4 regions of the Kitasatospora sp. NPDC058046 genome follow, and region 3 is predicted to be linked to each of the others. Evidence: riboswitches for the same ligand, from Rfam matches in the RefSeq annotation. Region 3 holds a riboswitch; each other region holds the start of a gene.
What was found. Region 3 has a riboswitch for cobalamin ahead of metE (5-methyltetrahydropteroyltriglutamate--homocysteine S-methyltransferase). Riboswitches for the same ligand answer to the same signal wherever they lie in the genome.

Region 1: another riboswitch for cobalamin. It lies ahead of ACFVU7_RS12735 (HoxN/HupN/NixA family nickel/cobalt transporter); the one in region 3 lies ahead of metE (5-methyltetrahydropteroyltriglutamate--homocysteine S-methyltransferase).
Region 2: another riboswitch for cobalamin. It lies ahead of ACFVU7_RS18260 (cobalamin biosynthesis protein); the one in region 3 lies ahead of metE (5-methyltetrahydropteroyltriglutamate--homocysteine S-methyltransferase).
Region 4: another riboswitch for cobalamin. It lies ahead of ACFVU7_RS06430 (ribonucleoside-diphosphate reductase subunit alpha); the one in region 3 lies ahead of metE (5-methyltetrahydropteroyltriglutamate--homocysteine S-methyltransferase).

Annotation. Positions count from the first base shown of each region.
Region 1 covers NZ_JBHVRS010000005.1:109,098-114,369, forward strand. The annotation lists gene ACFVU7_RS12720 (AAA family ATPase) at 1-938, shown strand, start outside; gene ACFVU7_RS12725 (hypothetical protein) at 984-2,657, opposite strand; gene ACFVU7_RS12730 (metalloregulator ArsR/SmtB family transcription factor) at 2,780-3,163, opposite strand; cobalamin riboswitch at 3,246-3,459, shown strand; gene ACFVU7_RS12735 (HoxN/HupN/NixA family nickel/cobalt transporter) at 3,490-4,605, shown strand; gene rpmG (50S ribosomal protein L33) at 4,672-4,836, opposite strand; gene rpmB (50S ribosomal protein L28) at 4,981-5,217, shown strand; gene rpsN (30S ribosomal protein S14) at 5,217-5,272, shown strand, end outside.
Region 2 covers NZ_JBHVRS010000008.1:77,185-82,456, reverse strand. The annotation lists gene ACFVU7_RS18270 (putative cobaltochelatase) at 1-749, opposite strand, end outside; gene ACFVU7_RS18265 (cobyric acid synthase) at 850-2,364, opposite strand; gene ACFVU7_RS18260 (cobalamin biosynthesis protein) at 2,361-3,374, opposite strand; cobalamin riboswitch at 3,482-3,615, opposite strand; gene ACFVU7_RS18255 (alpha/beta hydrolase family protein) at 3,928-5,034, shown strand.
Region 3 covers NZ_JBHVRS010000011.1:104,102-109,373, reverse strand. The annotation lists gene metE (5-methyltetrahydropteroyltriglutamate--homocysteine S-methyltransferase) at 1-2,270, opposite strand, end outside; cobalamin riboswitch at 2,435-2,672, opposite strand; gene ACFVU7_RS22870 (hypothetical protein) at 2,755-3,072, opposite strand; gene ACFVU7_RS22865 (ECF transporter S component) at 3,091-3,939, opposite strand; gene ACFVU7_RS22860 (ABC transporter ATP-binding protein) at 3,936-5,272, opposite strand, start outside.
Region 4 covers NZ_JBHVRS010000002.1:492,122-497,393, forward strand. The annotation lists gene ACFVU7_RS06430 (ribonucleoside-diphosphate reductase subunit alpha) at 1-1,792, opposite strand, end outside; cobalamin riboswitch at 1,985-2,119, opposite strand; gene ACFVU7_RS06435 (glycosyltransferase family 39 protein) at 2,192-3,883, opposite strand; gene ACFVU7_RS06440 (glycoside hydrolase family 26 protein) at 3,883-5,001, opposite strand; gene ACFVU7_RS06445 (glycosyltransferase family 2 protein) at 5,007-5,272, opposite strand, start outside.

The DNA.
Region 1 (5,272 bases), on a different contig from region 3:
GCCGGACGCGGGAGCTGCCCGACCGCGCCGGGCTCCTCGCCGGCGTCGTGGCGTACTTCCGGGGCCGTGCCTCGCTCGCCGACCGGACGATGGGCAGGGACCGGCTCCGGCTGCAGGACCCGAGCGGCGACGACCTGCCCGGCTTCGCCTCCGACGCCGCGGCCCTGGAGTGGCTGTACGCCGAACGCGCCGACTTCCGCGCGGTGGTGGAGGAGGCGGCCGCGCAGGGGTGGCACGGCGAGGTGTGGCGGCTCTGCGAGTCGCTCTGGCCGCTGTACCACGGCCGCAAGCTCTACGACGACTGGATCGCCACCCACCGGCTCGGCATCGAGTCGGCCCAGTGGGACAACCAGCCGGCCGCCGTGGTCAAGATGCGCAATCAGCTCGCCCGCGCCCACCAGGAGCGCGAGGAGTACCGGCTCGCCGCCGAGCAGCTGGCGCTCGCCACGGAGCTGGTCCCGCTGGTGACGAACCGCCGGGTGGTCGGGGTGCTCTACGAGACCGACGGCCTGCTCTGCCTGGCCGACGGCCGCCCGGGCGACGCGGTGGAGCGCTTCACCCTGGCCCTGGCGGAGAACCGGGGCGACGACCACGGCGAGATCGTCCAGAGCTACAACCTGGCGCAGGCGCTGATCGCCGACGGCCGTCCGGAGGAGGCGCTGACCCTGCTGGCCGAGGCCACCGCCCGGGCCGCGCGGACGCGGGACAACGACATGCTGATGAAGCTGCCGCTGGTCCGCGCCCGGGCCCACCGGGCGCTCGGGCAGCTGGACCTCGCCGTCGCCCACGCGGACGACTGCGCCCGGCAGGCCAGGGAGCGGAACCAGTTCGCGAAGGAGGCGCAGGCCCACACCCTGCTCGTCACCCTCGCGGAGGAGCTGGACGACGCGGAGCTGGCGGAGCGCAGCCGCGCGCGGCTGCGGCAGCTGGCGGGCTGAGGGGCGGTACGGGTCGGGGGCCGGTGCCGGCGGGACACGGCGTGATCAGGGCCCGGTACGGAAGGACACCCGGGTGCGGTGCCCGCCGGTGCGGACGGTGAGCCCGTGCTCGGGGAGGCCGGCCGGGTCGCCGCCGTCGGCGAGCCAGCAGGCCACGGCGGAGCCGAGCAGCAGCGGGTCGACGGCGGGGTCGGGGCGGCCCCAGTCCGGTTCGGCACGGGCCTCCAGCAGCCGGCCGCCGTGCAGCCGGAGCAGGTGGCGGGCCGGGCCGAGGGCGGCCACCGCGACGGCGAGGCCGGGCAGTTCGGCGGCGGTGTCGGCGAGCCAGCGGGTGGCGGGGCGTTCGGCGTGGGCCTCGGTGCGGGCGATCACCTCGGCCGTGTAGCGCAGGGCGTCGCCCGGGTGCTCGTCGGTGAGGGCGTGGAAGCCGCGCGGGGTGTGGTCGTCCGGGTGGAAGGGGTAGCGCCGCAGGCTCACCTCGGTCCCCTCGGTGCTGCCCTCGACGTCGTACGCGGTGGGCCACTCGGCGGCCCCGGGGCAGGGGACGGGCCTGGGGTAGGGCGGCAGGGAGGGTTCGCCCCCGGGTTCGTCCAGGCCGTCCAGGAAGGAGTAGAGCAGTGGGCGCAGCAGCCGGGCGGACTCGCCGCGGTGGGCGAGTGAGCGGTCGGTGATCTCGCGCAGGCCGGCCGGGGCCTCGGCGAGGGCCTGTTCGAGCTGGGCGGCGAGGTCCCCGTCCGGGTCGAGGACGGGGGCGGCCTGGCCGAAGGCGTAGCTGGGGGAGCGCGGGTCGAGTTCGGCGGCGCCGGTGGCGACGAGCATGGTGCGGTGTTCCAGGGCGGCGCCGTAGACGGTGACCGAGCCGTGGTCGCCGATCACGCAGTCGGCGGCGACGAGCGCGGCCTGCCAGCCCTGGTGGGGCGGGATCAGGCGCAGGCCCATCCGACGGGCGTCGTCGAGCAGCGCCCCGGGTGCGTGGCGGCTCCACACGTTGGGGTGCAGGACGACGGCCACCGTGTACTCGTCGGCGGGCAGTTGGCGGACGAGCCGCCGGGGCAGGTCGGGGTGGCGGCCGAATAACGAGTGCTCGCTCCAGGTGGAGCTGACGACGACGAGCCGTCGGCCGCCGACGGCGCCGAGCGCGGCGCGGTAGCCGTCCCGGGAGCGCCGGCTGGCGAGCATCCGGTCGAAGCACGGGTCGCCGACCACCCGGGCGACGTCCAGGGCCTCGGGGCAGGAGGTCCGCAGCCGGTCCAGCTGTTCGGGGTGGGAGAGCCCGAGGACGTCCACGAACACCCGCCCGCGGTGGGTGAGTTCGTTGCGGGACAGGCCGGCGGCGCTGACCGTGTCGCCGGTGGACTCGGTGACCAGGCGGTTGTAGCCGGCGCCGTGCGGCAGGACGACGAGGCGGGCGTCCAGGCGGTGCATGGAGGAGTGGACGGCGCAGGCGACGGCCAGGTCGAAGCGGTGGCGGACGGCGTCGTCCCAGTCCAGCACGGTGAAGCCGGACAGGCCGTGCAGGTAGTCGTCCAGGGTGCGGTCGGCGAAGACGGAACCGGGGTTGACGGTGAAGTACCACTCGATGCCGTGCGGGCTCAGCAGGGAGAGGACGTCCAGCACCCGGGTGGCCGAGGTGAGGGTGCGGGCGACCGCCAGCACGCGGGCCTTGACCGGGTCGGTGTTCCAGCGGTCGGCGGGCCAGGCATGGGGGTGGGACGGCACATCATGATCGTACTGGCCGGGGCCGTTCACGGCGCGCCTTCCCGAGCGGGAGTCAGCGGCCCGAGCGGGAGTCAGCGGACCGGGCGGGAGGCGGCAGGTCGGGCAGGCGTCGGCGGGAGGGGTCAGCCCACCGCCGCGCTGGGCTCGTGGTGCTCGGCGGCGGCGCACTCGTCGAGGAGGGGGCGCATGGCCTCGTCCACGAGCCGGTAGCGCACCACTCGTCCGTCCCGGTCGCCGGTGACCACGCCGGCCGTACGGAGCAGCCGCAGGGCCTGGGAGACGGCGGGGTCGCGCATGCCGGTGGCCACCGCGAGGTCGCTGACGGCGAGCGGGCCGGCCCGGTGGAGGGCGAGCAGCAGGGCGAGCCGTCCGGGGTCGGCGAGCAGGGAGAACCGCTCGGCCCAGGACCGGACGTGCGCGGGGTCGCCGATCGCGGCGATGGCCTCGCAGACCCGGTGCCCGTCGATGGTGCGGTGGCCCGCGCGGTCGGCCGGTACGAGATGCATGCGGACATTCTTGCAGGCGGCCGCCTGTGATCCTGGACACCTGCGCAGGTGCGCAGCCTTGCACGGGTCGGGGCGCGGCCCCTACGGTGTTCCCCGCCGTGGTGCTCGGGAAGACCGGTGACGGACCCTCAGGGGTCCCAGCCCGGAGCGGCCCTCGCCACTGTGATCGGGTCGTTCCTCCGCCCGCGGAGGAACGTCGTCCGTGCCCACGGAGCCACTGGGTGCCTCGCGCACCTGGGAAGGCGGGCACGGGTATCCCGTCAGCCAGGAGACCGGCCACGGCATCTCACGAGGTTTTCCACGAGGTGCTGGAGCGTGATCCGCAGATGACCCTGCCCGAAACCGTTGCCGCCGGCGCGAAGCCGGCCCCTTCCGTGCTGCCCAGCTTCAGATGGCGGCGCGAGGACACCGTCCGTACGGCCGGGCTGATGGCGGTGATCGTGGCCATGCACGTGGTGGCCTTCGGCACGCTGATCTTCCTGGTCGCGCCCGAGCGGTACGCGGTCGGTACCCAGGTCTTCGGGGTGGGCCTCGGCATCACCGCGTACACCCTCGGGATGCGGCACGCGTTCGACGCCGACCACATCGCGGTGATCGACAACACCACCCGCAAGCTGATGGCGGACGGCAAGCGGCCGGTCTCGGTGGGCTTCTGGTTCGCCCTCGGGCACTCCTCGATGGTGGTGCTGATGGCCGCCCTGGTGGCGGGCGGCGCGCAGCTGGCGAACACGCTGATGGACGACGAGTCGGCCACCCACAAGTGGCTGGGCGTGATCGGGACGACCACCTCCGGCGTGTTCCTCTACCTGATCGGCGCGCTCAACCTGGCGGCGCTGCTCGGCATCCTCAGGGTGTTCCGCTCGATGCGGGCCGGGAAGTTCGACGAGAAGGAGCTGGAGGCGCACCTCGACTCGCGCGGCTTCATGGCCCGGGTGCTGAACCGGGCGACCCGTTCGATCACCCGGCCGGGGCAGATGTTCCCGGTGGGCATGGTGCTGGGCCTGGGCTTCGACACCGCGACCGAGGTCACCCTGATGGTGATGGCCGGCTCGGGCGCGGCCTCCGGGCTGCCCTGGTACGCGATCGTCTGCCTGCCGCTGCTGTTCGCGGCGGGGATGAGCCTGTTCGACACCTTGGACGGGACGTTCATGAACTTCGCGTACCAGTGGGCCTTCGCCAACCCGGTCCGGAAGGTGTACTACAACCTGACCATCACGGGTCTGTCGATCGCGGTGGCCTTCATCATCGGCACCATCGAGCTGGTCGGGGTGCTGCACGAGAAGCTCGACCTGACCGACCCGGTCACCGGGTTCGTCGCGGACATCTCGCTGGACAACGTGGGCTACGCCATCGCCGGGCTGTTCGTGGTGGTCTGGGCGATCGCGATCGGGTACTGGAAGCTCGCCCGGGTCGAGCAGCGCTGGACGCCCGAGGGCTCCTGAGCCGAGCGGCCCGGCCGCCCGCGGCGCCTCCCCGAGTCCGGGGAGGCGCCGTTCGCGTGTCCGGGGTCAGCGCTCCTCGCGGAAGTCGACGTGCCGGCCCGCGGCCGGGTCGTACTTGCGCAGGACCATCCGGTCCGGGTCGTTGCGGCGGTTCTTGCGGGTCACGTACGTGAAGCCGGTGCCGGCGGTGGAGCGGAGCCTGATCACCGGGCGCAGTTCGCTGCGGGCCATGGGACGTCCTCCTGGGGTCTGGGGGTCGGGGTCTCGGGGTCCGGTCCGAGGGGTTGGCTCGAACCGTACATCGAAATGGAAGTCATTTTCATCTGGTGTAACGTGAGCCCGGTCCTGCCCATTCCCGGACGCCAGGGAGCACCCATGTCCGCCCGCTGCCAACTCACCGGCCGCCGGCCCGGCTTCGGCAACGCGATCTCGCACTCGCACCGCCGCACCGGCCGCCGCTTCGACCCCAACATCCAGCGCAAGCGCTACTGGCTGCCCGGCGAGGGCCGGTACGTCCGGCTGGCGCTGAGCGCCAAGGGCATCCGCACCGTCGACGCGATCGGCATCGAGGCCGCCGTCGCCCGCATCCGCGCCCGGGGGGAGAAGGTCTGATGGCCAAGCAGAGCAAGATCGCCAAGAACGAGCGGCGGCGCGCCGTCGTCGCCCG
Region 2 (5,272 bases), on a different contig from region 3:
AGCAACTCCCGTGCCGCGGTGATGCGTTCGGCGAGCGCCCGCTCCTCCTCGGCGAACCGCGCGGCGAAGCCGGCCGGGTCCGCGTCGTACCCGAGCCGGCGGCGGACCACCTCGGCGCGCTCGGCCGGGTCCCGGGTGGCGGCGATCTCGACGGTCAGGCCGAACCGGTCGAGCAGCTGCGGCCGCAGCTCGCCCTCCTCCGGGTTCATGGTGCCGACCAGCAGGAACCGGGCCGCGTGCCGCACCGACACGCCCTCGCGCTCGACGTACGAGCGGCCCATCGCGGCGGCGTCCAGCAGCAGGTCCACCACGTGGTCCTGGAGCAGGTTCACCTCGTCGATGTAGAGCACGCCGCGGTGCGCCCGGGCGAGCAGTCCGGGCTCGTAGGCCTTGACGCCCTCGGCCAGCGCCCGCTCCAGGTCGAGCGAGCCGACGATCCGGTCCTCGGCCACGCCGACCGGCAACTCGACCAGCTGGGAGGGCCGTTCGGAGGAGGACGGGGAGTCGTGCGGCCCGTCCGGGCACTGCGGGTCGGGCGCGGCCGGGTCGCAGGCGAAGCGGCAGTCGTCCACGGTGGCGATGGACGGCAGCAGGCCGGCCAGCGCGCGCACCATGGTCGACTTCGCGGTGCCCTTCTCGCCGCGCACCAGCACGCCGCCCACGGCCGGGGAGACCGCGTTCAGCAGCAGTCCGAGCCGCAGGTCGGCCATGCCGACGATCGCGGTGAACGGATAGCGGACGTCACTCATGCCGTACCCCAGTCCTGTCGTGCCTGACTCTGTGATCGTGCCCGGCCCTGCTGCCCCGCCCGGTTCGGCGGTCCTGCCCAGCCCTGCGTCCGTGTCCGGCTCATGCGTCACTCCCAGGGGCCCCGGGCGGGAGGAACGGCAGCGATCCGGCCGCCGGCACCCCGCCCTCGATCAGCTTCCACAGCGCGTCGGTGTCCGCGTGCTCCTCGATCAGGTCGCCCAGCCGGTCCAGCCGGGCCTCGCGCGCCGCGGCGAAGGAGGTGTCCGGCGCCGGGACGAACGCCCGGCCGGACAACTCGGCTACCTCGCGCAGGAGTTCGCGGCGGAACCCGTCGTTCTCCAGCGCGCCGTGCCAGGTGGTGCCCCAGACCGGGCCGACCCGGCAGCCGTCCAGGAAGGGACTGCCCCCCTCCACGGTCACCACCCCGTGGTGGATCTCGTAGCCCTCGACCCGCTGCCCGAACGCCTCGCCGACCGGCCGCGCCAGCACCTTCTCGACGCCGAAGCGCACGTGCGTCGGCAGCAGCCCGAGACCGTCGACGGCGCCCGCCTTCGACTCGACCTCGTCCACGATCGAGTGCGCCAGCATCTGGTAGCCGCCGCAGACCCCGAGGACCGGCAGTCCGGCCGCCACCCGCGCCTTCAGGGCCGGCTCCAGGCCGCGCTCGCGCAGCCAGGCGAGGTCCGCGACGGTGGCCCGGGTACCGGGCAGCACCACCAGGTCGGCGTCGGCCAGCTCCTCCGGCCTGGTCGCCCAGCGGACCAGCACGCCCGGCTCCTGCGCGAGCGCGTCCATGTCGGTGAAGTTGGACAGCCGGGGGAAGCGCACCACGGCCACCCGCAGCACGTCCGCGCCGAGCGGCCCGGGCCCGTCCGCCCGGTCCGCCACGGTGGACAGGTCCAGCGAGTCCTCGGCGTCCAGCCAGAGCCCGGGCAGCATCGGCAGCGTGCCCAGCACCGGACGGCCGGTCAGCTCGTGCAGCATCTCCAGCCCGGGCGCCAGCAGCCGCGCGTCGCCGCGGAACTTGTTGACGAACCAGCCCGCCACGTGCCGCTGGTCCTCCGCCGACAGCAGCGCCAGCGTCCCGTACATCGCCGCGAAGACCCCGCCGCGGTCGATGTCCCCGACCACCACCACCGGCAGGGCGGCGGCCGTGGCCAGGCCCATGTTGGCGATGTCGCGGTCGCGCAGGTTGATCTCGGCGGGCGATCCCGCGCCCTCGCAGACCACCACGTCGTAGCGGCCGCGCAGGTCGGCCAGGCACTCCAGGGCGCGCTCCAGCAGGACGGGCTTGCGCTCGCGGTAGTCCAGCGCGCCGACCTCGGCCACCGGCCGGCCGAGCAGCACCACCTGGCTGCGGCCGTCCGCGCCCGGCTTGAGCAGCACCGGGTTCATCGCCGCCTCCGGCTCCACCCGGGCGGCCTGCGCCTGCATCGCCTGGGCGCGGCCGATCTCGGCGCCGTCGGCGGTGACGAAGGAGTTGAGCGACATGTTCTGCGCCTTGAACGGCGCGACCCGTACGCCCTGGCGGGCGAGCCACCGGCAGATTCCGGCCGTCACCACGCTCTTGCCAGCGTCCGAGGTCGTCCCCGCGACCAGCAGTGCGTTGCTCATGCCCGTCCCCTCTTCTTCAGCAGTGCCCGCAGCAGGACGTGCCCCGCGACCGTCGTACCCAGCGCCAGTGCGCCCACCCGCCGGGAGAGCGCGCAGGCCCGCTCGATGTCGTCCACCGTCACCGGCCGCAGCTCCGCGCCCAGGACGGGCCGGTGCTCCACCCGCTCGCCGTACCGCAGCGTGCCGCCCAGTCGGACGCCCACCGCGCCGGCGAACGCCGATTCGGCCTGGCCCGCGTTCGGGCTCGGGTGCGCGGAGCCGTCGCGCCGCCAGACCCGCCAGGCGGTCCGGGGCTCGGGGGCGGCGGCCACCGTCAGCAGCGCCGTCAGCCGGGCGCCCGGCCAGCCCGCCACGTCGTCCAGCCGGGCCGAGGCCCAGCCGAACCGGGCGTAGCGGGGCGAGCGGTGGCCGACCATGGCGTCCAGGGTGTTCACGGCGCGGAAGGCCAGCAGGCCGGGGGTGCCGGCCAGGGCGCCCCAGGTCAGCGCGTTCACCACGGCGTCGGCGGTGTTCTCGGCCACCGACTCGACCACCGCCCGGGCGATCTGCTGCCCGTCCAGCGCGCTCGGGTCCCGCCCGCACAGGTGCGGCAGCCGCTCCCGGGCGGCGGCGAGGTCGCCGGCGGCCAGCGAGCGGCCGATGGTGCGGGCCTCCCGGGTCAGCGAGGTGCCGCCGAGTACCGTCCAGGTCGCGGCCGCCGCCAGCGCCGCCCGGCCCAGCGGGCGCCGGCCCACCGTACGGTCCAGGGCGAGCGCGCCCGCCGCGACCGCGCCCACGCACAGCGCGGTGTACCCGGCCCCGGCGGCGCGGTCGTCGCGCCACAGCCGCCGCTCCAGCCGGGTCGCGGCGCTGCCGAAGAAGGCCACCGGGTGGCCCCGGCGGGGGTCGGCGAAGCGGGCGTCGGCGGCGTAGCCCGCGGCGGCGCCGAGCGCGAACACGGCGGCGCGGGCCAGCGGGCGCGAGGCTCGGGTCAGCGGGCGCGGAGCGGGGGAAGGCGCGCGCGGGGTCATCGGCCGCACGGCGGAGGGCAGCTCGGAGTCCGGCCGGGCGGGGCAGCCTGCATCGCGTGCGTGTCCTCACTCAGGGTCCGCGCCCTGGATCGACGTGACGGCGGCGAGAGTCTCCTGGCTTCCGGGTCGAACGCACCCCCGGAGCCTTCCAGCGGCCGTCGACGGCCCGCCGTGGCGATGTTCCGAGCGTGCTCCCCGGTGACAGTGGCGGGACCGCGCCGGACTTCCACCGGCTTCCTCTCCATGCCTCCGTTTGGCCCCAGGATCCCATCACGGGCCCGAACCGGGAGTCAACCGAGGTCACGGAGGGGTTGGTCACACGGGGACGCCGCTGACGCCCGGTCGGATCGCCCGGCGCGGCCCCGCCCCGACCCCCGCCACCGGCACCCCCTGAGTACCGCCCTGAGCACCCCGGGAGCGCCCGCCGGGTGACCCGGACGGCCCAGCCCGGTGGCCGGTCGGGCGGAGCGCCGGTGAACTGGGGCTCGAACACCGTCCGGTCCGTGAACAACGTCCGTGAACAACGTCCGTGAACAACAGAGCGGGGAGCGAGATGCGTTGGGGAACCGCCGCCGTCGTGGCGGCCGCCGCGGTGGGGGCCGCCGTGCTGGTGGTCGGCCGCCGGGCCTCCGAGCGGATGGTCCGTCCGGTGACCGCCGTCCAGGAGTCCGGGCCGGTCCAGGTCCGCGCCCTCGCCGCCGGCCGGGTCACCTTCACCCGCGGTCCCGCGAGCCTGCGCCCCGGCCGCTGGGCGGTGGAGTGGGCGGACGGCGGGCACGCGGTCGTCGAGGAGGTGCTGCACGCCGACGAACAGGGCGTCACCCGCCGACTGGTCCGCGCCGACCGGGGCACCCTCGTCCCCGGCACCGAGGTCCGCTTCACCCCGCGGGTCCACCTCGGCGACCCCACCGAGGCGCTCGGCCTCGCCTTCGCCGACACCACCGCCGACGGCGAGCTCGGCGCCCTCCCCGCCTGGCGGCTCGACGGCAAGCGCGGCACCTGGGTGATCCTGGTGCACGGCCCCGGCGACGACCGCCGGCAGACCCTCCCGGTGCTCCCCGTCCTCGACCGGCTCGGCCTGCCCGCCCTCGCCGTCACCTACCGCGGCGACCGGGGCGCCCCCGCCTCCCCGGACGGGCTCAGCCACTTCGGCGAGACCGAGTGGCGCGACATCGAGGCGGCGGTACGGCTGGCGCTCGACAGCGGCGCGGGCAAGGTGATCCTGTACGGCTGGTCCGTCGGCGCGACCATCGTGCTGCAGACCGTGGCCCGCTCCGCCTGGTCGCACGCCGTCCGCGGCCTGATCCTCGACTCGCCCGTGCTCGACCTGCCCGCCTCCGCCCGCCGGGACGCCGCCCGGGCCGGCTTCCAGGGCGTCGCCGCCGAGCTCGGCGCCCTCGCCGCCGAGGGCCGCACCGGGGTCGACCTCGCCGACTTCGGCCGCATCGCCGACGGCACCGACCTGCGGGTGCCGACCCTCCTCCTGCACAGCCCCGAGGACAGGATCGCGCCCTTCGGCGCCGCCGAGAAGCTGGCCGCCGCCCGCCGCGACGTGGTGAGCCTCCAACCCTTCCCCGGCGCCGACCACGCCACCCTCTGGAACACCGCCCCCGACCGCTACACCGAACTCCTCCGCCGCTGGCTCACCCCGCTCCTCTAGGGCCCGTCTTCGAACTCGCGTCTGCGGGCCGACGCCGGGGCACGCACCTCGCCGCGTTGTCGTCGGTCGCCAATGGCCCCCAGCCTTCGGCCGGGAGGTGCCCCCACCGCAGTGGCTCCCTCCTCCGCCTTGCGATGCACGCACCCCAACGCCGCCCCGCCCGCCCTCCGGGCGGACGACGGGAGTTCGAAGACCGGCCCTGGCCCCTCAACCACCCCCCCTGTGCGCGAGGGCGTTT
Region 3 (5,272 bases):
CTCTCCAGCGAGGCCCGGGTCTCCGTCCAACCGCGGGTCTTCAGTCCGCAGTCCGGGTTGACCCAGAGCCGTTCGGCCGGGATCGCGGCCAGGCCCGCGCGCAGCAGGGAGACGGCCTCCTCGGTGCTGGGGACGCGCGGGGAGTGGATGTCCCAGACGCCGGGGCCGACCTCGCGCGGGTAGCCCGCCTCGGCCAGCTCGCCCGCCACCTCCATGTGGGAGCGGGTCGCCTCCAGGGAGATGACGTCGGCGTCGAGGTCGTCGATCGCCGTCATGATGGCGCCGAACTCGGCGTAGCACATGTGGGTGTGGATCTGGGTGTCGGCGCGGACGCCGGAGGTGGCCAGGCGGAAGGCCTCGGTGGCCCAGTCCAGGTACGCCGGGCGGGCGGCGGCCCGCAGCGGGAGGGTCTCGCGCAGGGCCGGCTCGTCGACCTGGACGACGGCGGCGCCCCCGGCCTCCAGGTCGACGACCTCGTCGCGCAGGGCGAGGGCGACCTGGCGGGCGGTGTCGGCGAGCGGCTGGTCGTCGCGGACGAAGGACCAGGCGAGCATGGTGACCGGGCCGGTCAGCATGCCCTTCACGGGGCGGTCGGTCAGGCCCTGCGCGTAGCGGAACCAGTCGACGGTCATCGGGTGCGGCCGGGAGATGTCCCCGGCGAGGACCGGCGGGCGCACGTACCGGGTGCCGTAGGACTGCACCCAGCCGTGCCGGGTGGCCAGGTAGCCGGTGAGCTGCTCGGCGAAGTACTGGACCATGTCGTTGCGCTCGGGCTCGCCGTGCACCAGGACGTCCAGGCCGGCCTTCTCCTGGTACGCGATGACCTCGCGGACCTCGGCCTCCATCCGCTCCCGGTACGTGGCGCCGTCGATCCGACCGGCCGTCAGATCGGCCCGGGCGACGCGCAGTTCGGTGGTCTGCGGGAAGGAGCCGATGGTGGTGGTCGGCAGCAGCGGCAGGCCGAGCCGGGCACGCTGGGCCTCGGCCCGCTGCGGGTAGGCCTGGGCGCGACGGGCGTCCGCGTCGGTGACGGCGGCGATCCGGGCGCGCACCGCCGGGTCGCGGGTGATCGGCGAGCCCGCGCGGGAGGCCAGGTCGGCCCGGTTGGCCGCGAGGTCGGCGGCGATCGCGCCGGTGCCCTCGCGCAGGCCGCGGGCGAGCAGCGCCGCCTCGGCGGCCTTCTGCTTGGCGAAGGCCAGCCAGCGGGCGATCTGCGGGTCGATGTCGCGTTCGAGGGTGGCGTCGATCGGCACGTGCAGCAGGGAGCAGGACGGCGCGACGTCGACGGTGTCGGCGAGGCCCAGCAGGGTCGCCAGGGTCGTGAGGGACTTCTCCAGGTCGTTGATCCAGATGTTGCGCCCGTCGATCACCCCCGCCACCAGCCGCTTGCCGGGCAGGCCTCCGGCGGCGGCGAGGTCCTCCAGGTTGGCCGCGGCCGGGCCGGTGAAGTCCAGTGCCAGACCCTCGATCGGGGCCTTCGCCAGGACCGGCAGGGCGTCGCCGAGCCGGTCGAAGTAGCTGGCGACCAGCAGCTTGGGCCGGTCGGTGAGGGCGCCCAGCTCGCGGTAGGCGCGGGCGGCGGCGTTGAGCTCGGCCGGGGTGCGGTCCTGGACCAGCGCGGGCTCGTCCAGCTGCACCCACTCGGCGCCGGCGGCGCGCAACCCGGCCAGCAGCTCCGCGTAGACGGGCAGCAGCCGGTCCAGCAGGGTGATCGGCTGGAAGTCGGCGGCCACCCCGGGCGCCGGCTTGGCGAGCAGCAGGTAGGTGACCGGCCCGACCAGCACCGGCCGGGCCGCGTGGCCGAGCAGCAGCGCCTCGCGCAGCTCGCCGACGGCCTTGGCCGGGTTCGCCGTGAACACCGTGTCCGGCCCCAGCTCCGGCACCAGGTAGTGGTAGTTGGTGTCGAACCACTTGGTCATCTCCAGCGGGGCGACGTCCTGGTTGCCGCGCGCCATGGCGAAGTACCCGTCCAGCGGGTCGGCTTCGACGGCGGCCCGGTGCCGGGGCGGGATCGCGCCGACGGCGACGGTGGTGTCCAGCACGTGGTCGTAGAACGAGAAGTCACCGGTCGGGACCTCTTCGACGCCGGAGTCGGCGAGCTGCTGCCAGTTCCCCCGGCGCAGGTCGGCGGCGGTGGCCAGCAGCACCTCGGCGGTGACCGAGCCCTTCCAGTAGCCCTCGATGGCCTTCTTGAGCTCCCGGCCCCGGCCCTGGCGGGGGTAGCCGTACGCGGTGGCGACGCTCGCCGCGGCTGCGGACTTCGTGGTCAAGGGACTCTCCTTCGCGAGTCTGTTCTCCTCAGGTACCCGGAGACGGCACGAGGGCGCGAAGGGATGACGTACCCGGCGGCGGCCGTCACGGGAACGTACGGGCCTGGTCCGCCTGGTATGGTCGCCGACCCGCCCACGAGGTCACCGGATAGCCGCGCGCGGGTCGTCCGCGGGCGGGCAGTGGCAGGTCTTCGGACTCGCGGGCGCGTCCGTCCCGTGAAGGGCGGACACCTACTGGCCGTCGCTTCCCAGACCCGTCCCGGGTCCAGTGCGTATGACGGCGGTCGTTCCCACTCACCGCTGCGGGGCAGTCCCGGACTGGCCAGTCGAAAGGCGTCACCGGGTTCCCTCTTGCGACGCCCTGCCTGGCGGACAGGGCGAACCAGCTGCACCGTCAGCTTAGGGGCAAAGCGCCGGGCCTGGCGCGGGAATCTCGGAACCCGTCCGGATGGTGGGACGCCACCACGGCTCGCGGGGCCGGTGGTCAGGTCCGCGTCGGGGTGTCCGGCGTGCCGGGCAGGGCGGCGCGGATGTCCGCGAGCAGTCCGGTCAGGCCGCGTCCCGGCCCCAGCCGGGCGTCCAGTCGCGCACGCTGGTCGGCGGGGATGCCCGCCAGTAGCCGTTCGGCTTCGCCCAGCAGCTGCCGTCCCCGCTGGAGGTCTGACCTCATCCTGGCGACCTGCGCCTGCGCTCCGCCCAGCTGGCGGCGGGCGGATTCCAGTGCGGCATGCTGTTCCGGGGTCAGGACGACGACCTCGACCCCGTCCAGCGTCATCGTCCGGTGCTTCGCGGGCTTGGGCACGATGGTCGGCCTTTCGGTTCAGGGGTGCGCCGGGCCGGTGGGCCGCGCGGCGGTCGGCGGCCCCACCGTGGTGTCCGGGCCGGGCGGGGCCTCGAAGCGCACCGTGGGCTCGAAGTTGGCGCGGCGGGCCGCGCGGCGGAAGACGGTGAGGACGGCCGGCCCGACGACGAGCACGGCGGTGAAGGTGGTGACGGCGCGGCCGGTGTCCCAGCCGAGCGAGGTGGCCAGGTCGAACAGCAGGTAGCGGTGCCACTGCTCGGTGAAGGGCAGGCCCGGCAGGTAGGCGATCGAGCTGTTCGGGTCGGTGGAGAACGGCCAGAAGGAGAGGTTCAGCAGGAAGCCGAAGAGGTAGCCGGAGAACGCCCCGTACCCGGCCAGCAGCGGCACCTCCCAGCGCCGCCCGGCCCCCGGCAGCAGCCCGGCGAGCATGCCGACGAAGGCGCAGCCGAACATCTGGTACGGCATCCAGGGGCCGACCCCGCCGGTGAGCAGCGCGGAGGCGAACAGCGAGGTGCAGCCGAGGGTGAAGCCGAAGCCGGGGCCGAAGACCCGGCCGGCCAGCACCAGGATGAAGAAGACCGTCTCCACTCCGGCGGTCCCGGCGCCGAGCGGGCGGAGTCCGGCGTTGACGGCGGACAGGACGCCGAGCATGGCGAGGGCCTTGGCGTCGATGCCGCCCGCGGAGATCTCCGCGATGACGACGGCGAGCACCAGGACCAGCAGGGCGCCGAAGATCAGCGGCGGGGCGTAGTTGGAGCCGAACCGCCCGGGCGCGACGACGAACGGCCAGGTGAAGGCCACCAGCCCGATGAAGGCGGCCAGGGCGACGACGACGCGGGCCCGGCCGGGGATCCGGACGGCGGTCACCGGGCGGCCTCCACCGCTTCCACGGCCGCCGCGACCTGACGTACCGTCAGATAGCCGAGCGGGGCGAGGATCTTGGCGGTCTGCGGGGCGAAGGTGGGCGAGGCGACGATGACCTCGGCGGTGGGCCCGTCGGCGACGATCTCGCCCTCGGCCATCACCACGACGCGGTCGGCGGCGGAGGCGACGAACTCGACGTCGTGGGTGGAGACGACGACCGTACGGCCTTCGGCGGCGAGGGCGTCCACGATGCCGGTGAGCGCCTCCTTCGCCTGGTAGTCGAGCCCGCGGGTGGGTTCGTCCAGCAGCACGACCCTTGGTGCGGCGGCGAGTTGGATCGCCAGGACGAGGGCCAGCTTCTGCCCCTCGGAGAGGTCCCGGGGGTGGGTGCCGTCCGGGATCCCGGGGGCCAGGCGGTCGAGGACCTGCCGGGCGGTCGGCCCGCCGGCGCCGTCGGCTTCGAGGTCGCTCTGGGCGAGTTCCTGGGCGACCGTCTCCAGGTACAGCAGGTCGGTGGGGGTCTGCGGGACGAGCCCGACCAGCTGCCGGGCCCGGGCCGCAGGCAGCCGCTTGGGGTCCGCGGCCGGGCCGCCCCCGGCGCCGGTGACCTTCACGCTGCCGCCCTGGCGGGGCCCGGAGCCCTGGAGGGCCCACAGGAGCGAGGACTTGCCGGACCCGTTGCGGCCCATCAGCGCCGTGACCTCGCCCGCCCGCAGCTCCAGCCGGACGTCCCGGACGGCGGCCACCGGCCCGTACCGGACGACGACCCCCGTCGCCTCCAGCACCGGTTCCCCCGCCACCGCTGCCCGGCGCGGCGGGGGAACCGGCAGGTCCGTGAGCCTCTCCCGCAGCGGCGCGGCGGCCCGGCGGGCGTCCCGGACGGACAGCGGCAGCGGCCGCCAGCCGGCCAGTCGGCCGAGGTCGACGACGGGCGGCGCGATCGCGGTGTCCCGGAAGACCTCGGCCGGGGGGCCGTGCACGACCGTCCCGTCGCCGGGCAGGTAGGCGACCCGGTCGGCATACTGGACGACCCGCTCCAGGCGGTGCTCGGCCAACAGGACGGTCACGCCGAGGTCGTGGACCAGCCGGGTGATCGCGGCCAGCACCTCCTCGGCGGCGGTCGGGTCGAGCGCGGAGGTCGGCTCGTCCAGCACCAGGACGCGCGGGTGCGCGGTGAGCACCGAGCCGATGGCGACGCGCTGCTGCTGGCCGCCGGAGAGCTCGTACAGGGCCCGGTGGCGCAGGTCGGCCAGGCCGAGCAGGTCCAGGGTCTCCTCGACCCGCTTGCGCATGGTCTCCGGCGGGATCGCCAACTGCTCCATGACGTACGCCAGTT
Region 4 (5,272 bases), on a different contig from region 3:
CGCGCAGCGCCGTCCAGCGGTCGGCCCACTGCGGGGCGGCCGTCGGGAAGTGGTCGATGTGCAGCTCGCCGCGGGCGGCGCGGGTCTCGCCGTACGCCTCGTGGCGGCCGAGCTGCTCGGCCAGGTCGGCGGAGCGCTCGTACGCGGTGAGCATGATGCGCTCGGCGATCAGCGTGGACAGGCGGGCGGCCTCGGCGGAGTCGAAGTCGATCCGCAGCTTGAAGAAGACGTCCTGGAGGCCCATCACGCCGAGGCCGACCGGCCGCCAGCGGGAGTTGGAGGTGCCGGCCTCGGTGGTCGGGTAGAAGTTGATGTCCACCACGCGGTCGAGGAACGTCACGGCCGTGCGGACGGTGGCGTCGAGGCGCTCCCAGTCCATGGCGCCGAGCAGGTCGTCGACCGTGGCACCGGGGGCCACGTGGGCGCCGAGGTTGACCGAGCCGAGGTTGCAGACGGCGGTCTCGGAGTCGTCCGTGACCTCCAGGATCTCCGTGCACAGGTTGGAGGAGTGCACGGTGCGGCCCGGCAGGGCGGTCTGGTTGGCGGCGCGGTTGGAGGCGTCCTTGAAGGTCATCCAGCCGTTGCCGGTCTGCGCCAGGGTGCGCATCATGCGGGCGTACAGGGTCTGCGCCGGGATGGTGCGGACGGCCTTGCCGGCCAGCTCGGCCTTGCGGTAGGCCTCGTCGAAGTCGGCGCCCCACAGGTCGACCAGCTCCGGCACGTCGGCCGGGGAGAACAGCGACCAGTCCTGGTTGGCGTTGACCCGGCGCATGAACTCGTCCGGGATCCAGTGCGCCAGGTTGAGGTTGTGGGTGCGGCGGGCCTCTTCGCCGGTGTTGTCGCGGAGCTCCAGGAACTCCTCGATGTCGGCGTGCCAGGTCTCCAGGTAGACGCAGGCCGCGCCCTTGCGGCGGCCGCCCTGGTTGACGGCGGCGACCGAGGAGTCGAGGGTGCGCAGGAACGGCACGATGCCGTTGGACTTGCCGTTGGTGCCGCGGATCAGGCTGCCGCGCGAGCGGATGCGCGAGTAGGACAGGCCGATGCCGCCGGCGTGCTTGGACAGGCGGGCGATCTGCGCGTAGCGGTTGTAGATCGAGTCCAGGTTGTCCAGCGGCGAGTCGAGCAGGTAGCAGCTCGACATCTGCGGGTGCCGGGTGCCGGAGTTGAAGAGCGTCGGCGAGGAGGTCAGGTACTCCAGGCGGCTCATCAGGCCGTACAGCTCGGCCACCTCGCGCACCGACTGCTCGGAGTCGCCGACCGCCAGGCCGCAGGCGACGCGGAGCAGGAAGTGCTGCGGGGTCTCGATCACCTTGCGGGTGATCGGGTGGCGCAGCAGGTAGCGGGACTGCACGGTGCGCAGGCCGAAGTACTCGAAGCGGTCGTCGCCGGCGGTGTCGATCAGCGCGTCCAGGGCGGCGGCGTGCTTGGCGACGAAGTCCGCGGTGGTGTCGCCGATCAGGCCCTCGGTGTGGCCGACGGCGATCGAGGCGGAGAAGGACACCGAGCCCTGGCTGTTCGCCTCGTCGACGATCTCCAGCGCGAGCAGGCGGGCGGCCAGCTTCGAGTACTGGGGGTCCTCGGCGATCATCGACGCGGCGGCGTCCACGGCCAGCCCGCGCAGCTCGGCGAAGTCCGAGCCGGCGTGGCGGCCGCGCAGCGCGGCGGCGGCGACATGGCCGGGGTCGACCTCGGTGAGGTCGGTGCTGCGGTCGGTGAGCAGCCGCAGCAGCGCGCCCCCGGGGTCGGAGACCGTCGGGTCGGTGAAGGCGGTACCGGAGCCCTGGGCGGGCAGGGTGGCTGAGGCAGCGGTGGTCAAGGCGCTCTCTCCTGGCGGCGATCGGCGGCGGTGCTCGGGGGGCCACCGGGCCGATCTGGGCAGGGGAGCACGGCGCGAACGCAAAAAAGCGTCGCGCGAGGTGACTCCCCGGCCCGCCCGCGAGGCCCGGAGGGGTACTGCTGGTGCCGGCGCGGCCTCTGCGGGAGGGCCGTGGCGCACGCCGTCGGCAGGTACTCGGACTCGCGGGGTGCGGCTGCTGGAGCCGCCCGCTCACCGCTGCGGGGCAGTCCCGGATTCGCACCGGGTTCCCCTGCATCGACAGCAGAAGCGAGCATACATGTTGTGCCGCCGGACTGCGGCGGCACCATATGTTGTGCCTGTCGTGTCGCGGATGTGCGTGGGCCGGGCGGCCGGTCAGTGCTTCAGATAGACCTTGTACGTGCTCGAATCGCCGGTCGGCGAGGTGAATTGGGCGACCAGCCGGTAGTGTCCGGCGGCGCCCAGGGCCTCGCCCAGGGCCCGGTCGGTGGCCCTCGGCGCGGTGCTGTCGAGGACGACCATGGTGAACCAGCCGTCCCGGATCGCGGCGACGCTGCCGTCGTCGCCGTGGTGCTCGACCCCGGCCCCGTCGCGGTAGTCGGTGCCGGCGCGCGCGGAGACCCACTGCTCGGGCTTGGAGACGCCGCCGAGGTAGTACTCGGCGAGTCCGTCGACCTCGGTGAGGTAGCGGCCCTGGGGCTCCGTGTGGACCCGCAGGACGGCCAGCAGGCGGCCGGAGTCGGGGCCGTTCTGGTAGCGCAGCGCGGACTGCTCCAGGCCGAGGGCGAGCAGGGCGACCCAGACCAGGATGCCGAGCTGGGGGTGGCGGAAGTGGGCGCCGACCAGCCGGGTCAGGCCGACCCCGGCGAGCGGGGCGGCCAGCAGCATGCCGTAGCCGAGGTGGCGGAACAGCGCGCCGGAGGTGCCGGTCCACAGGTGGGCGGCGGGGACCAGCAGGGCGGTGGCGGTCAGGACGGCCCCGAGCAGGGCGCGCCGGCCCCGGGTGGTGGGGAGGGGCTCCTTCTCCGGCGCGTCGTGCTCGGGCATCTGTTCGCGGCGCGCGTAGGCGATGGTGCCGGCCACCGCGAGGACGGTGAACAGGCCGGCCCACTGGAGCGTGCCGAGCAGGACCGAGCCGGCCGAGCCGGGGGCGTTGCCGCGCGAGGGCGACCACCCGGCGACCTTGCCGAGGGTGCCGTACGGGAGCAGTAGGACGAGGGTGCCGAGGGCCGTCAGCAGTGAGCGCAGGGCGGCCGGGCCCACCCGGTGGTACGGCCGGGCGCAGGCGAAGGCGAGGGCCACCAGGGCGGGGACGGCGAAGGCCGCGGAGTAGGCCGTGGCGCAGGCCAGCGCCGTGGGCGGGGCGGCGAGCAGGGCCAGGGCCGGATGGCGGCCTGCGGTGAACACCGTGGTCCAGGCCGAGAGGGCGACCAGCAGGACGGCGAGGGACTCGGGCGCGGCGTAGAAGCCGACCACGACGGTGGACTGGAGGACGGCGTACCCGGCGATGGCGCAGATGGCGACCCGCTCGTTGAACAGCCGCCGGGTCAGCGAGTACAGCAGGACCGTGGTGAGCAGTGCGAAGCCGAGGCTGAGCAGCCGGGTGCCCCAGATGCCGTTGGCGTCGGCGGCGGCGCCGGCCAGCGGCGGGTAGAGCCAGGGCGAGCCGTGCACCCGGTCGACCAGGTCGGTGGTGACCGGGGTGCCGTGCAGCAGGTGGGCCAGCTGCTGGCGGCCGGCGACCATGGCGGCGGCCTCGTCGGGGTGCGCGGCGGCCAGCAGGCGCAGCGAGAGGGCGGCCTGGACGGTGAGGACGGCGCCCAGCAGGCCGCGGGCGATCCACCGGCGCCGGGGGCTGGTGCCCGGGTCCCAGCCGATCGCGGGGACCTGCGGGATGGTGTACGGGGCCAGCTCGACGCCGTCGGGGTTGTCGACCGTTACGGCGGGGCGCGGACCGTCGGGGCTGTCCACCGCCACGGCGCCGGGCCCGTCCGGGTCCGGCTCGGCGGCCGGGTCGTGGGCGGAGCGGCCGTGCGGGACGGGGGAGAACTCGGACTCAGTGCTCATCAGGGGTTCCGGATGTCGAAGCCGTAACGGGGGTCGGACACGCGCTGCTTGAACGCGGCGAGGGTGTCCGGCACGGCCTCGACCCGCCAGTCCGCCCGCTTGACGATGTTGAACCAGACGAAGCCGACGATGTCGTCGTGCGCCTCCAGCCCGGAGAACAGCTGGTCGATGTCCGCGTGCTGGCGCTTGCCCTGTTCGGAGGCGGTCTCGCTGATGAAGAAGGGCTTCTGGGAGAAGCCGCGGATCTCGGCCATGGTCGGGCCGTAGAGCGCGTCGAAGGTCTTGGGCCCGGTCTTGGTGAAGTAGCCGGTCATGCCGGCCCAGTCGACGTAGGTGTCGCCGGGGTAGTACGGCTCCAGGCGGGTGTTGGGCGCGGGGTCGGTGATGTTGGGGCTCCAGACCCAGATCACGTTGGTGGCGCCGGCCTGGTCGAAGAGGTCGTGGACGTGGCACCAGGCGGCCACGAAGTCCTCGGGGGTGGCGGCCTGACGGCCCCACGGGTACCAGTCGCCGTTCATCTCGTGGGCGATGCTGACGGCGATCGGCAGGTTGAACTTGGCCACGGCCTTGGCGACGCCGCGCACGTAGTCGTCGGTGTCGCCGGCCGCGATCGAGGCGAGCGAGCGGTCGTGCGGCTCCCAGGCCATGAAGGGCAGCGCCCCGGCGTCGTGGATCCGGCGGGCGCCCGCGGTGTCGAAGCCGCCCTTCCAGTGGGCGTAGAACTCCAGGACGTTGGGCTGCTTGCCGATCGCGTCGCGGTAGCCGGGCAGCGCGTCCATCGTGGCGGGGACGTCGGGCAGGGCGGCGCCGAGGTACTTGTGGCTCGGCCTGAGCAGCGGCGTGACGTCGTACGGGACGCCGGCCGGCAGGGCCTTGGGCGTGGCGGGTGCGGCCGGTGCGGTGCCCCCCGCGGCGGGGGTCGCGCCCGGAGTGCCGGGAGTCCCGGGGGCGCCGGGGGCCGGGGTGGCGGCCGGGGCGGCCTGGGTGAGGTCCTTCTGCATCGCGAAGCCGGGGTCCTCGGGGCCGCACGCGGTGGTGAGCAGCAGGCCGGCGGCGGCCAGCAGCGGGAGCGCCAGCCGGTGACGGAGCCGGCCGGCCCGTCTCGGGTGGGCGGTCATGGCGATCACACTGCTTCCGTCGGGCGGGGCTGGACGAGGACCCGGCCCACGATGGTGGCGTAGAAGAGGCCGGAGGCGAGGACGAGGGCGAAGTTCAGCGGGCCCATGGTGAGCATCCGCCAGATGCTCAGCAGCACCCAGAGCAGGGCGGTTCCGCCGCCCCAGGCGATGACGCCGATCCAGAACCGCCGGGTCCTGTTCCGCTTGGCGCCGCTGGAGCCGGTCGGCTGCCAGGCCATCCGGTTGCGGCGCACGATGTCCCAGATGGCGA